DNA from 3 places in the Pantoea sp. GABEPS69 genome. Region 1 is predicted to be linked to each of the others. Evidence: predicted binding sites of a transcription regulator. Region 1 holds the regulator's gene; each other region holds the start of a gene.

Region 1 (4,320 bases):
CGATAAGCATCAGGCGCTGCTGGTGCTGGACGAGGTGCAGAGCGGCATGGGACGCAGCGGCAAACTGTTCGCCTATGAGCACTACGGCGTGACGCCGGATATTCTCACTACCGCCAAAGCGCTGGGCGGCGGCTTCCCGGTCAGCGCCATGCTGACCACTCATGAAATCGCTTCAACTATGTCGCCGGGCGTACACGGCACCACCTATGGCGGCAATCCGCTCGCCTGCGCGGTCGCGGAAGCGGCGCTGGACGTGATTAATACGCCGGAGGTGCTGGAAGGCGTTCAGGCGCGTCGCGAGCAGTTCGTCGCGGCGCTGAAGGCGCTCGACGCGAAGCGGGATCTCTTCTCGGAAATCCGCGGCAAAGGACTGCTGATCGGCGCGGCGCTGAAGCCGCAGCACGCCGGTAAGGCGCGCGACATCCTTAACGCCGCAGCGGCGGAAGGGCTGATGGTGTTAGTGGCGGGCACCGACGTGATCCGTTTTGCGCCGTCGCTGGTGATTGAGCCCACCGATATCGAAGAGGGCATGGCGCGTTTCGCCCGTGCGGTAGAACGCGCGCTGACTGCCTGACTATCCTTTCCGCAAATGCCTGATTAGCCAGCGGCCATGGTGCGGCCGCTGGCTCCACGCCAGCGACGATATGGTGTGCATCACGTTAAGATGCTCCAGAATACGCTTCACATGCTGCTCCAGAATCGTCGTCGGCCCTTCATCCAGATTCTCTACGCCCGCCATCACGTTAGTTTGCGAGCCCGGCCCGTCATACTCCAGCCGCTGCTGGCAGCGCTGCAGCGCAACTTCGCACGACTGCAGATAGCGCTGCGCCAGATCCGGCGTCAGCATGGTGTGCTCGCGGGCGAGGATGGTCATGGCGTTAATATGCTCGACGATAAACTGGCTGTGCGTGACCCACAGGCGCATATCTTTCAGATACTGGGCGTTGAAGCCCGGCTCCTGCATCGCCTGATTGAGCGAGTTGAAGAGCGCGTTGTGCGCCTGATTGACCTGCATGCGCTGATAGGCCAGCTTCTTCGCCTCCTGCTCCGGCCCCAGCAGCAGCCGCAGCGCATCCTGATAGGTTTCCAGCGCGTCGTGGGCGTTTTGACGCAGCAGCCCGCTCTGCCACTGCGGCCACAGCCACAGCATGCCGCCGAAGGCGATCAGGCAGCCCATTAACGTGTCCATCAGGCGCGGCAGTAAAAACTGCGCGCCGTTCAGCGACAGCAGCTGCAGCGAGTAGACCGCCGTCACGGTAAAGCCGATCATCGACCAGCCGTAATATTTACGCGTCACCAGATAGCTCACCAGCGTCACCACCAGCATAAACAGCAGCACCAGCGATTCCGGCACCGCGAAGCGCAGCGAGGCGGCGGCGATCGCCAGGCCGACGAAGGTGCCCAGCGCCCGGTGCTGGATGCGCACCCGCGTGGCGCTGTAGCCGTTCTGGCTGACGAACATAATGGTCATCAGGATCCAGTAGGGCTTGGGAATATCGAACAGCATCGCCAGCGCGCTGCCGAACATCAGCATCACGGCGAAGCGCGCCGCGGTGCGCAGCGCGGCGGACTTTAGCGACAGATAGCTGCGCAGCGCGGGCAGCAGCGGCAGGCGGCGCTGGCGATCGGTCATCAGGTCGCGCTGGTAGAGCGGTTTTTGCGTGCGCAGTACGCGCGCGATGCGGCTGAAGTGGTAGTAGCAGAAGTGGCCCACCGGATTATCGGGATGCTGACGGGCGATCTTCTCCAGCGCGCCGAGCGGCTTCTCCATATCGAAACGACTCGGCAACTGATGGTAAAGAATGGCGTCGGCCAGCGCGCGCAGCCGCGCCGAGATGATTTTGGCGTTCCAGCGGATCACCGCTTCCGCATGGCTGCGCTCCACCAGCTTCTGCACCTCTTCCGGCTGATGCAGGCTGACGGAGATATGCTCCTGCAGGTCGAGCGCCACCTGAAACGCGCGCGTCAGCCGCTTGTGGCTGTTGTCGCGGCTGGCGGAGAGCATATGCATCTGCTGATAGCAGGTGTTGATCAGATCGACCGCTTTCTGCTGACGCGCCAGCAGCGGCGGCAGCGCCTTTTCCGGGTCGGTAAGCTGGGTCAGCAGGGTATATTTCGCGTCGCAGTAGTCCGCCAGCTCGCGGTAGATCAGGCTCAGGGTTTCGCGCATCGGCTGCTCTTTCCACAGCCAGAACCAGAACCAGTTGAAGAGTCCGTACCAGAGCGTGCCGCCGATATAGAGCAGCGGCGGCACATAGATCGGCATGCGGCCGATCAGGCTCAGGGTAAAGATGGCCGCCACCAGCGTGCCGGAGAGCAGGCGGCCGTGCAGCGGGCTGATTTCGCCGGTGACGCCCAGCAGCAGCGGCAGGGCGAAGAGCACGGCAGGCAGCGGCACCCCTTTCAGGGTTAATAGCTGGATCAGAAAGCTGCCGAGCGCGAACAGCGAGCCGCCGACGATGAGACGTTTGAAGAAGCGCTTATGGGGCGTATCCAGACCCGCGACGTTGCAGCAGGCGGGAACCAGAGAGAAGAGCAGGCCTTTTTGCAGATCGCCGAACAGCCAGCCGAGCGCCACCGGAATGCAGAGCACCAGCGTCTGCCGCAGGGCATAGTTAACTTCGGGGTGATAGATGATTCGACGCCACATCACTTCACTAAAAGCAGTAACGGCGTGACGGTGACATCACGCCGTGAGTGAGAGGAAATCAGCGGGTGCCGTAAACGACAATGGTTTTGCCGTGTGCGGAAATCAGATTCTGGTCTTCCAACATTTTCAAAATGCGGCCCACGGTTTCGCGCGAGCAACCAACGATTTGGCCAATTTCCTGACGAGTAATTTTGATTTGCATGCCGTCGGGATGCGTCATGGCGTCTGGCTGCTTCGCCAGGTTAAGCAGGGTTTGTGCAATACGTCCGGTCACGTCGAGGAAAGCTAAATTGCCCACTTTTTCCGATGTAACCTGCAGACGGCGCGCCATCTGCGAAGAGAGACGCATTAAAATATCCGGATTCACCTGGATAAGCTGACGGAATTTCTTGTAGGAAATTTCCGCTACTTCGCACGCGGTTTTCGCGCGTACCCAGGCGCTGCGCTCCTGACCTTCTTCAAACAGGCCAAGCTCGCCGATAAAATCACCCTGATTCAGGTAAGAGAGGATCATCTCTTTGCCCTCTTCATCTTTGATCAGCACCGCCACGGAACCTTTCACGATGTAGTAGAGGGTTTCAGCCTTCTCACCCTGATGAATCAGCGTACTTTTGGATGGATATTTGTGAATATGGCAATGGGACAGGAACCATTCGAGTGTAGGGTCTGTTTGCGGTTTGCCGAGAACCATTCGCTATTATCCTCTGTTGTAATCGTGCCCAAAACGCGGGGGGATTAATCCCTGCCAGGCGATGAAAGCTTCAAGCGTTTCCCCTAAAGGAGATTATTCGGGCCTTATTTTGCGCCAGGCGCTTGATGTGTCCCGTCTTCGTCCCTAACAGAACGAACTATTTTCAGCACTGTTTGTAGCACAGCTTTTGCCGACTGTCTTCTGTTGTCTCGCTTCAGCAAAGGGGGGATTACTCTGGATTGCTGTTTGCCAGGTGAACGCGTACTCTGGCGGCAAACAGGCTATTCTCGAGGTGGAAACATGCAGGCAAGAGTGAAGTGGGTCGAAAGATTAACCTTTCTCGGCGAGTCGGCGTCGGGACATCAGATCCTGATGGACGGTAACTCCGGTGATAAAGCGCCCAGTCCAATGGAGATGGTGCTGATGGCCGCGGGCGGCTGTAGCGCCATCGACGTGGTCTCTATTTTGCAAAAAGGCCGCAACGATGTGGTGGACTGCGAGGTGAAACTGACCTCGGAGCGTCGCGAAGAGGCGCCGCGCCTGTTTACCCATATCAATCTGCATTTTGTGGTGACCGGCAAGGCGCTGAGCGATAAAGCGGTGGCGCGCGCGGTGGATCTCTCGGCGGAGAAATACTGTTCGGTGGCGTTAATGCTGGGCAAAGGCGTAGAGATGACCCACAGCTATGAAGTGGTCGCGCTGTAAAAAAGCGCACCCGCGCCTGACCAGTCCTGGTCAGGCGATCTGTTTGCCTTCCATCAGCCGCTGCACCAGCGGCGCCATAATCAGCTCCATCGCCAGCCCCATCTTGCCGCCCGGCACCACCAGCGTATTGATATGCGAAATAAATGAGCCCTGCAGCATCGCCAGCAGATAGGGAAAGTCGATATGCTCCAGCCCGCGAAAGTGAATTACCACGAAGCTCTCGTCCAGCGACGGAATTTCGCGCGCGGCGAACGGGTTCGAGGTATCGACGGTC
Region 2 (4,320 bases), 1.7 Mb from region 1:
GCCGGGCGTCGTCCGGTAGGCGTGCTCTCCATCGGCTGCGTGGTGATTATTATCGCCGCCAATATTGTCGGGCTTGGCATGGCCGCGTAAGTCTGCAGAAATAAAAAGCGACAGCTTCTGGTTGGAAAACAACGCGCCCGCACGGGCAAGAAGGCCCGAGGAGCAAAGCGTCTCGCAACAGGGATGTTGCAGGACGAGCCGGCATGGATGCCGCTCGGCTGACGCTTATATTAAGACGGCGTTCTGTCCTGCGCCGCACTTCCCGACCGCTGCGGCACAAACTGCTGGCGCCAGGCGCTGGGGGTTAAGCCAGTGTCGCGCGTAAACACCACCGAAAAATAGTTGCTGTCGTCGAAACCGCAGCGCGCCGCCACTTCACCGATCAGACAGTCCTGAGTGCGCAGCAGATGCTTCGCCTGACAGAGCTGTAGCTGGCGCAGGTAATGGCCGACCGTCATGCCGGTCTGCTGACGAAACAGCTGCTTTAGCGCGCGCTCGTTCAGCGAATTCTGCTGACAAAACGTCGCCAGGTCGAAGGGACGCGCCACCGCGCCCTGCAGCGCCGACATCAGCAGATCGAGCTGTTCCCCCTCCGGCAGCGCCCAGGGGCGATCCGCCGCATAGCCGTGACGACGCAGGATCAACGCCAGCTGCAAAAAGAGCGCTTCCGTCAGCTGAATAGAGAGCGAATCGCTCTTACGGCTCTCGCGCTCCAGCTGGCTGATGACGCCGCGCGCCAGCGCCATGCCGCGCGTGGTCAGCCGCCAGCAGCCCGGCGCGTCGACGCCCTGCGGCGGCAAGAGTTGTGTCCAGTCGAGAGCCAGACCGAAGCGATCGCGGCAGTAAAGAATATTATCCAGCACCAGATCGTTGACGCTGTCGTAGCTGTGGCAATCCTGGTCGCGGATATAGAAGACGTCGCCGCAGGTAATTAGCCAGGGGCGATCGTTAAGAATATGCAGGCCGTTGCCGCGCCAGACGATGACAATTTCGCTAAACTCATGCCGGTGAGGGGGAAAAGAGGGTTGCGGCATACGTTCAGCCACCGTAACCGGCAGGCCTGGGGCGGCAAAATAGTCGTCCCGACTCAGTATCAGCGTCATCGCTTGCTCCTTTTACATCATCTGCTGGCGCTCCGCTCGCGGGGCGCAGCCAAATTCACGCCGAAACAGGGTGGAGAAATGGTTGCTGTCGCCGAAGCCGCACTGAAAGGCGATATCGGTGATGCGCAGATCGCTATGGCGCAGCAGGTGACGCGCCTGCAGCAGACGCAGGCGGTTCAGATAGCGCTGCGGCGTGCTGCCGGTCTGCTGCTTCATCTGACGGTGCAGCGTGCGCAGCGACAGCGAAAAGCGGTCAGCCAGCGCTTCCCACAAAATTTCTTCACTGTAGTGATCGTTAAGCCAGTCGAGCAGGCGGTGCAGGCGCGCCTCCTGATCCTGCGCCTGTTCGTTGCGGCACGCTTCGCGCAGCAAAACCAGCAGCTGCAAAAAGAGCTGCTCCTGTCGCGCCTGCTTCTCCAGCGACCAGCCATCATCCTGCCGCATCTTCGCCACCACATCCAGCGCCTGCGTCATGACTTTATGATTTATCCGCCAGTGCGAGGCGTAGCTGCCGTCTTGATCGTTCGGCAGCAGCGCCTGCAGTCCCGAGAGAAAGCGAAACGCGCCCGGGCTGCGGTAAAGCACGTTGGTCAGGCAGAGATTCTCCGTCTGTTCATACAGATGGCGATCGTGATCGCGCACGAAGCAGACGCAGCCGGCGCACAGCGTTTGCGGCTGTCCATTGAAAACGTGAATCCCCGAACCCTGTTCCACCAGCACGATTTCATGAAAGTCGTGGTGATGTTCGGGAAACGCCTGCTGCGGCACCCGGGGTTCGATAGCGATGGCGTAGTCGCCCTGAGGGAAGAAATCGGCGCTGTGTAAAATCGTCATTGGAGCCTCGGTCGTTTAACAAAAGCGTAACCGAGTCTACTCAGCGCCCGCGCGACTGACCTTGAATTTTCAACCGCGAAGCGCAGGAAATTCGCTTTTTTTTCAAGATATTCCCACCAGTTAAAAGAATTGAGGCGAAGCTCACATCCCGCGCCCTTACGCCTCTGTGATCTCTCTCACGAACTTCTTTGCAAACCTGCCAGCGGCGTTGCGGCGCTGGCAGTACGAGGAAGGTGGCGCGCGCTCAAGGTTCCTACTCTGTCAACATCATATCTAAGGAAGAACGGGCCATGAGTAAGCGAAATATCGTTGCGGTTGATTTGGGCGCATCCAGCGGACGCGTGATGCTCGCCCGGTGGGACGCCGCATCACAGCAAATCGATCTGCGCGAGGTGCGTCGTTTCGCCAGCCGTCGCGAACGTCGCGCCGGCTATGACTGCTGGGATCTCGATCATCTGGAGCGCGAAATCCGCGCCGGGCTGGCGCAGCTGGATGAGGAGAACATCGTGCCGGACAGCATCGGCATCGACACCTGGGGCGTCGATATGGTGCTGCTGGATAAAGCGGGCAACCGCGTCGGCGAAGCGGTGAGCTATCGCGACAAACGCACCCACGGCGTGATGGAGCAGGCGCTGCGCGAGTTGGGCAAAGAGGCGATCTACGCCCGCACCGGCATTCAGTTTCTGCCGTTCAATACGCTTTATCAGTTCCGCGCCCTGAGCCAGCAGCAGCCGGACTGGAAAGAGAAGGTCGCCCACGCGCTGATGATCCCCGACTACCTGCACTATCGCCTGACGGGCAAGCTCAACTGGGAGTACACCAACGCCACCACCACGCAGCTGCTGAATATCGAAAGCGGCGAGTGGGACGCCGAACTGCTTGCCTGGGCGGGCGCGTCGCCCGCCTGGTTTGGCAAACCGACGTCGCCGGGCAATGTTATCGGCTGCTGGCAGAACGCCCGCGGCGTCGAGATCCCGGTTATCGCCGTCACCACCCACGATACCGCCAGCGCGGTGCTCGCCACGCCGCTGACCCAGGACAACGCGGCCTATCTCAGCTCCGGTACCTGGTCGCTGATGGGATTCGAAAGCCTGCTGCCTTACGCCTCCGCGAATGCGCTTAAAGCCAACATCACCAATGAGGGCGGCGCCGAAGGCTATCGCGTGCTGAAAAACATTATGGGTCTCTGGCTGCTGCAGCGGGTCTGCGCCGAGCTGCAAATCGACGATCTCTGCGCGCTGATCGCCGAGACGGCGAAAGAGCCGGCCTGTCGCGCGCTGATTAATCCCAACGACGCGCGCTTTATTAATCCCGACAGCATGGTCAACGAAATTCAGAACGCCTGCGCCGAACAGCATATGGCGGTGCCGCAGTCCGCCGCCGCGCTGGCGCGCTGTATTTTCGACAGCCTCGCGCTGCTCTACCGCCAGGTGATTGACGAGCTGGCCACGCTGCGCGGCGGCGCGTTTCGCCAGCTGCACGTGGTGGGCGGCGGCAGCCAGAACCAGTTTCTCAACCAGCTCTGCGCCGACGCCTGCGAAATTCCGGTGCTGGCCGGGCCGGTCGAAGCCTCGACGCTGGGCAACGTCGGCTGCCAGCTTATCGCCTTAGGCGAACTGACCGACGTGGCGGATTTCCGCCGCTGCGTAGAAAACAACTTCCCTCTGAAGACATTTGAACCGCTGACCAACAGCGCCTTTCGTGCCTGTCAGGCACGCTTTTCGGCGCTGAGTCAGCCTGCTAAGGAACTCGCATATGACAAAGCTGATTGAGCAAGCCTTTGAGCTGGCTAAACAACGTTATGCCGATATCGGCGTGGATGTCGAACAGGCGATGGCGCGCCTGGATAGCGTCCCCGTCTCCATGCACTGCTGGCAGGGTGACGACGTGCGCGGCTTTGAGAATCCGCAGGGCGCGCTGACCGGCGGCATTCAGGCGACGGGCAATTATCCCGGCAAAGCGCGCAACGCCGCTGAGCTGCGCGCCGACCTGGAAAAAGCGATGTCGCTGATCCCAGGCCCCAAACGTCTGAACCTGCACGCCATTTATCTGGAGAGCGAGTCGCCGGTGGACCGCGACGCCATCGAGCCGAAGCACTTCGCTAACTGGGTGGAGTGGGCGAAGCAGCAGAAGCTGGGGCTCGATTTCAACCCGAGCTGCTTTTCGCATCCGCTGAGCGCCGACGGATTTACCCTGTCGCACGCCGACAAGGCGATCCGCCAGTTCTGGATCGATCACTGCAAGGCGAGCCGTCGCGTATCGGCTCACTTTGGCGAGCAGCTCGGCACGCCGTCGGTGATGAATATCTGGGTGCCGGACGGCATGAAAGATCTCACCGTGGATCGGCTGGCGCCGCGTCAGCGGCTGCTGAGCGCGCTGGATG
Region 3 (4,320 bases), 1.8 Mb from region 1:
ACAGACCGGCGATACCGCAGGCCATGGTGCGATAGACATCGCGATCGTGCAGTGCCATCAGCGAAGCTTCGTAGCTGTACTTATCATGCATGTAGTGGATGATGTTCAGCGCGGTCACATACTGTTTCGCCAGCCAGTCCATGAAGTGGTCCATACGCGCCATAACGGTATCGAAATCGAGCACGTCGTCCATTACAGGCGCCTCTTTCGGGCCTACCTGCATTTTCATTTTTTCATCCATGCCGCCGTTGATTGCGTACAGCAGGGTTTTCGCCAGGTTGGCGCGCGCGCCGAAGAACTGCATCTGTTTGCCGACAATCATTGGGCTGACGCAGCAGGCGATGGCGTAGTCGTCATTGTTAAAGTCTGGACGCATCAGGTCGTCATTCTCATACTGCAGAGACGAGGTATCGATGGAGACTTTAGCGGCATATTTCTTGAAGTTCACCGGCAGTTTTTCTGACCACAGAATGGTCATGTTTGGTTCCGGAGATGGACCCATGGTGTAAAGGGTATTCAGGAAACGGAAGGTGCTTTTCGTAACCAGCGTACGACCGTCGACGCCCATGCCCGCCAGCGATTCCGTTGCCCAGATCGGGTCGCCGGAGAAGAGTTCGTCATATTCTGGCGTACGCAGGAAGCGCACCATACGCAGCTTCATTACCAGATGGTCAATCAGCTCCTGCGCCTGCTCTTCGGTGAGTTTACCTGCCTGCATATCGCGTTCGATATAGATGTCCAGGAAGGTAGACACGCGGCCGAAGGACATCGCGGCGCCGTTCTGCGATTTCACCGCGGCGAGATAGCCGAAGTAGGTCCACTGTACCGCTTCCTGCGCGTTGGTCGCCGGACCAGAGATATCGCAGCCATATTTGGCGGCCATCTCTTTGATCTGGGCCAGCGCGCGATGCTGTTCGGCGATCTCTTCGCGCAGACGGATGGTGGCTTCCAGGTTAACGCCGTTTTCCAGATCGTTCTGCAGCGAATGGAACTGGGCCAGCTTGTCCTGCATCAGGAAGTCGATGCCGTAGAGAGCAACGCGGCGATAGTCGCCGATAATGCGGCCGCGGCCGTAGGCGTCCGGCAGACCGGTCAGCACGCCCGATTTACGGCAGCGCAGGATGTCCTGGGTATAGACGTCGAACACGCCCTGGTTATGGGTTTTACGGTATTCGGTGAAGATTTTTTTCAGCGTAGGGTCCAGCTCACGGCCGTAAACCTTACAGGAGCCTTCCACCATTTTGATGCCGCCGAACGGGATAATGGCGCGTTTCAGCGGAGCTTCAGTCTGCAAGCCGACGATTTTTTCCAGCGATTTATTGATATAGCCGGCGTCGTGCGCGGTAATGGTCGAGGCGAGATCGGTGTCGAAATCGACGGGGGCATGGGTGCGGTTTTCAATTTTGATACCTTCCAGCACGTCGTTCCACAGTTTAGTGGTCGCTTCGGTCGCGCCTGCAAGGAAGGACTCATCGCCCTCATACGGCGTGTAGTTCCTTTGAATAAAATCGCGAACGTTGACGCTGTTCTGCCATTCGCCCTCGGCGAACCCTTCCCAGGCCGCAGCCTGTTTTGTATTCAGATCGGTCATGATATACCTGCCTTATCTAAGAAGACGTTACGTTGGCGCCGCCAGCTACGCGGCGTCGGTCAGAATCATTAATGTGCGGTAGAACCGTTGCGTAAATAGATCACCCAGTAGGTCAACCCAACCAGCAGACCGCCGCCGATGATGTTGCCGAGCGTGACCGGAATCAGGTTGTCGATAATAAAGTTGACGGGCGTAAGCGCCTGAAACTGATCGGCGCTGGCGCCGGCGGCTTGCCAGAAAGCCGGGCCAGAAAAATCGCGAATGACGATCGCTAACGGAATAAGGAACATATTGGCGATGCTGTGTTCGAAGCCGCTGGCAACGAACATGGCGACCGGCAGAATCATCGCCAGGGTTTTATCCGTCAGGCTATGGCCGGAATAGCTCATCCAGACCGCCAGGCAGACCATCAGGTTCGCCAGCGTGCCCAGGCAGACGGCTTCAATAAAGCTGTGATGCATTTTATGATCGGCGGTTTGCAGCACATTCAAACCCCATGTGCCGTTCGCCGTCATATGCTCGCCGGCGAACCAGATCAGGGCGACGAAAAACAGCGCGCCGACGAGGTTGCCGAAATAGACGTTGATCCAGTTGCGCGCCAGCTGGCCCCAGGTAATGCGTCCGCTCGCTTTCGCGACGACAATCAGCACGGTGGAAGTAAAGAGATCGGCGCCGCATACCACCACCAGAATCAGCCCCAGCGAGAAGCAGATGCCGCCGATAAGCTTCGCCACGCCATAAGGCATGCCTGCGGTGCCGGTGGTCGCAGTGATATAAAAAACAAACGCGATGGAAATAAAAACGCCGGCGGTAATGGCAAGGAAAAAAGTGGTTAAGGGATGTTTAGTGGCTTTATAAACTCCAGCATCTTCCGCCACTTTGGCCATTGCGGCCGGTAATAACAGATTAAAAGGGTTGTCAGCTTTCACACTAACGCTCTCCAAAAGATGTCTGGAAAAATACTAACAAAGGAGTATAGGACAGGATTTGATCTGGATCATATTTGACCAGAAGACAGCGGGGTGGAACGAAGCAGGAAACGGTAAATTTTACGCAATTAATTGAATTTAAATAAATAAATAATTTTTAAACTTTACAATTTTATTTTAAAGCTTAGCGGTGGCCAGCGACGCATATTGTTAATGAATGTCGTAAAGTCAGTCAGAAGTGTTAAAAAAATAGAGCGATAATCGATTAGAAATAATGAAAGATAGTGCCCATGATAAAAAAATGGCGTCAATAATATTGACGCCATAGCTATTCAACTCAGCCTTTTGCGACTGGATATGTTAATTACTTTTTCCAGTAAAGACGCTTTGCCGCCTGAAGTTTTTCATAAGCCTGCAGCAGCGCCTGGTGCGCCGGGAAGGCTTTGAGATCGTCGTCGACGGCCTGCAGACCGTAGAAGGGGGCTTCGCCGCTGATGGCCGCCGACGCCGCTTCCAGCGCCTCCGCGCCGTACATGCGCGTGAAGGCGTGATGATACTGCAGCGGGTCGCGCTCATCTTCCATCGCCAGCAGCAGCAGCGTCTGCAGGCAGCGGTAGTAGTTGGCGCGTTCCGGCGAAAAGATCGAACCGTTGAACTCCATGGTCCATTCGGTCCAGATCAGCGCCTGATCCAGGTCGCCGCCGGCCAGCGCCAGCATCGCCTTCAGCTCGCCGATGCGCAGCGTGTACCAGCCGTTGTCCTTGCCGCTCGCCAGGCCCAGCAGTTCGCGCACGCGGGTAAAGTCGTCATGGCCTTCCTCATCCAGCTGGGCGATCAGGTCGAGATACTCTTCCGGATTCCAGTTGCTGGCAGGCAGCGCCAGCAGCGTGTCGCGCAGGCCCGCGCCCATATTGTTGTTCGCCAGCACCAAATCTTCCGCCGGATAGATATCGGACATGCCCGGCACGATAATACGGCAGGCGTAGACGCCCAGATGATCGTAATCCGCAATATAGACTTCCTGATCTTCCTCACGGAAGATCGCCATCAGGGTGGCGAACTCTTCCTGGGTCGTGCCGCTGAACGACCAGTCGACAAAGGGGTAGTCCGCTTTCTCTTTGAACAGATCCCAGGAGATAAGGCCGCTGGAGTCGATAAAGTGCGTCTCGAGGTTGGCATGCTCGGCAACTTCTTCATCGTCGAAGGTCGGCGGCGTAAAGACGTCGAGATCTTTCAGGCTGCGGCCCTGTAGCAGTTCGGTAACGGTACGCTCAAGGGCGACGCCGAAATCGGGATGCGCGCCGAAAGAGGCGAAACAGGTGCCGTTTTGCGGGTTGAACAGCACCACGCAGATCACCGGATATTTGCCGCCCAGCGAGGCGTCGTAGGCGAAAATCGGGAAGCCTTCCGCTTCGAGGCGTGCAATCGCCTCCACCACGCCAGGATAGCGCTGCATCACGCTCTCGGGAATGGTCGGCAGGCTGATCGCTTCGGCGATAATGCGATTTTTGATATAGCGCTCAAACACCTCGGAAAGCCCCTGCACGCGCGCTTCGTTGGCGGTATTGCCCGCCGACATGCCGTTGGAGACGTAGAGGTTGCCGATGATGTTCATCGGGATATAGACCGTCTGCTGGTCGGACTGACGGGTAAACGGCAGGCCGCAGATGCCGCGCTCGGCGTTGCCGGACTGCAAATCCACCAGCTCCGGCGCGGTCAGCGCGTCGTCAGGATCGTAAAAGGCGCGCAGGCGTGCATCCAGAATGCCTTCCGGCAGCGAACCGTCCGCCGGGATCGGGA

Evidence for each region. Region 1 encodes CRP, which controls carbon source genes, mostly activating them, when cyclic AMP is high. Its sites were predicted from a motif close to ATGTGANNNNNNTCACAT; they were not measured.
Region 2: the regulator CRP is predicted to act here: its motif matches at 2,067-2,084, upstream of rhaS (HTH-type transcriptional activator RhaS).
Region 3: the regulator CRP is predicted to act here: its motif matches at 2,577-2,594, upstream of focA (formate transporter FocA).

The regions. Positions count from the first base shown of each region.
Region 1 is NZ_CP118618.1:304,124-308,443, forward strand. It holds gene PVE98_RS01370 (aspartate aminotransferase family protein) at 1-574, shown strand, start outside; gene PVE98_RS01375 (YccS/YhfK family putative transporter) at 575-2,650, opposite strand; gene crp (cAMP-activated global transcriptional regulator CRP) at 2,709-3,341, opposite strand; gene PVE98_RS01385 (OsmC family protein) at 3,642-4,046, shown strand; gene PVE98_RS01390 (phosphoribulokinase) at 4,077-4,320, opposite strand, start outside.
Region 2 is NZ_CP118618.1:2,034,070-2,038,389, forward strand. It holds gene rhaT (L-rhamnose/proton symporter RhaT) at 1-90, shown strand, start outside; gene rhaR (HTH-type transcriptional activator RhaR) at 231-1,103, opposite strand; gene rhaS (HTH-type transcriptional activator RhaS) at 1,116-1,937, opposite strand; gene rhaB (rhamnulokinase) at 2,228-3,709, shown strand; gene PVE98_RS10035 (L-rhamnose isomerase) at 3,693-4,320, shown strand, end outside.
Region 3 is NZ_CP118618.1:2,650,167-2,654,486, reverse strand. It holds gene pflB (formate C-acetyltransferase) at 1-1,591, opposite strand, end outside; gene focA (formate transporter FocA) at 1,660-2,520, opposite strand; gene ycaO (30S ribosomal protein S12 methylthiotransferase accessory factor YcaO) at 2,885-4,320, opposite strand, start outside.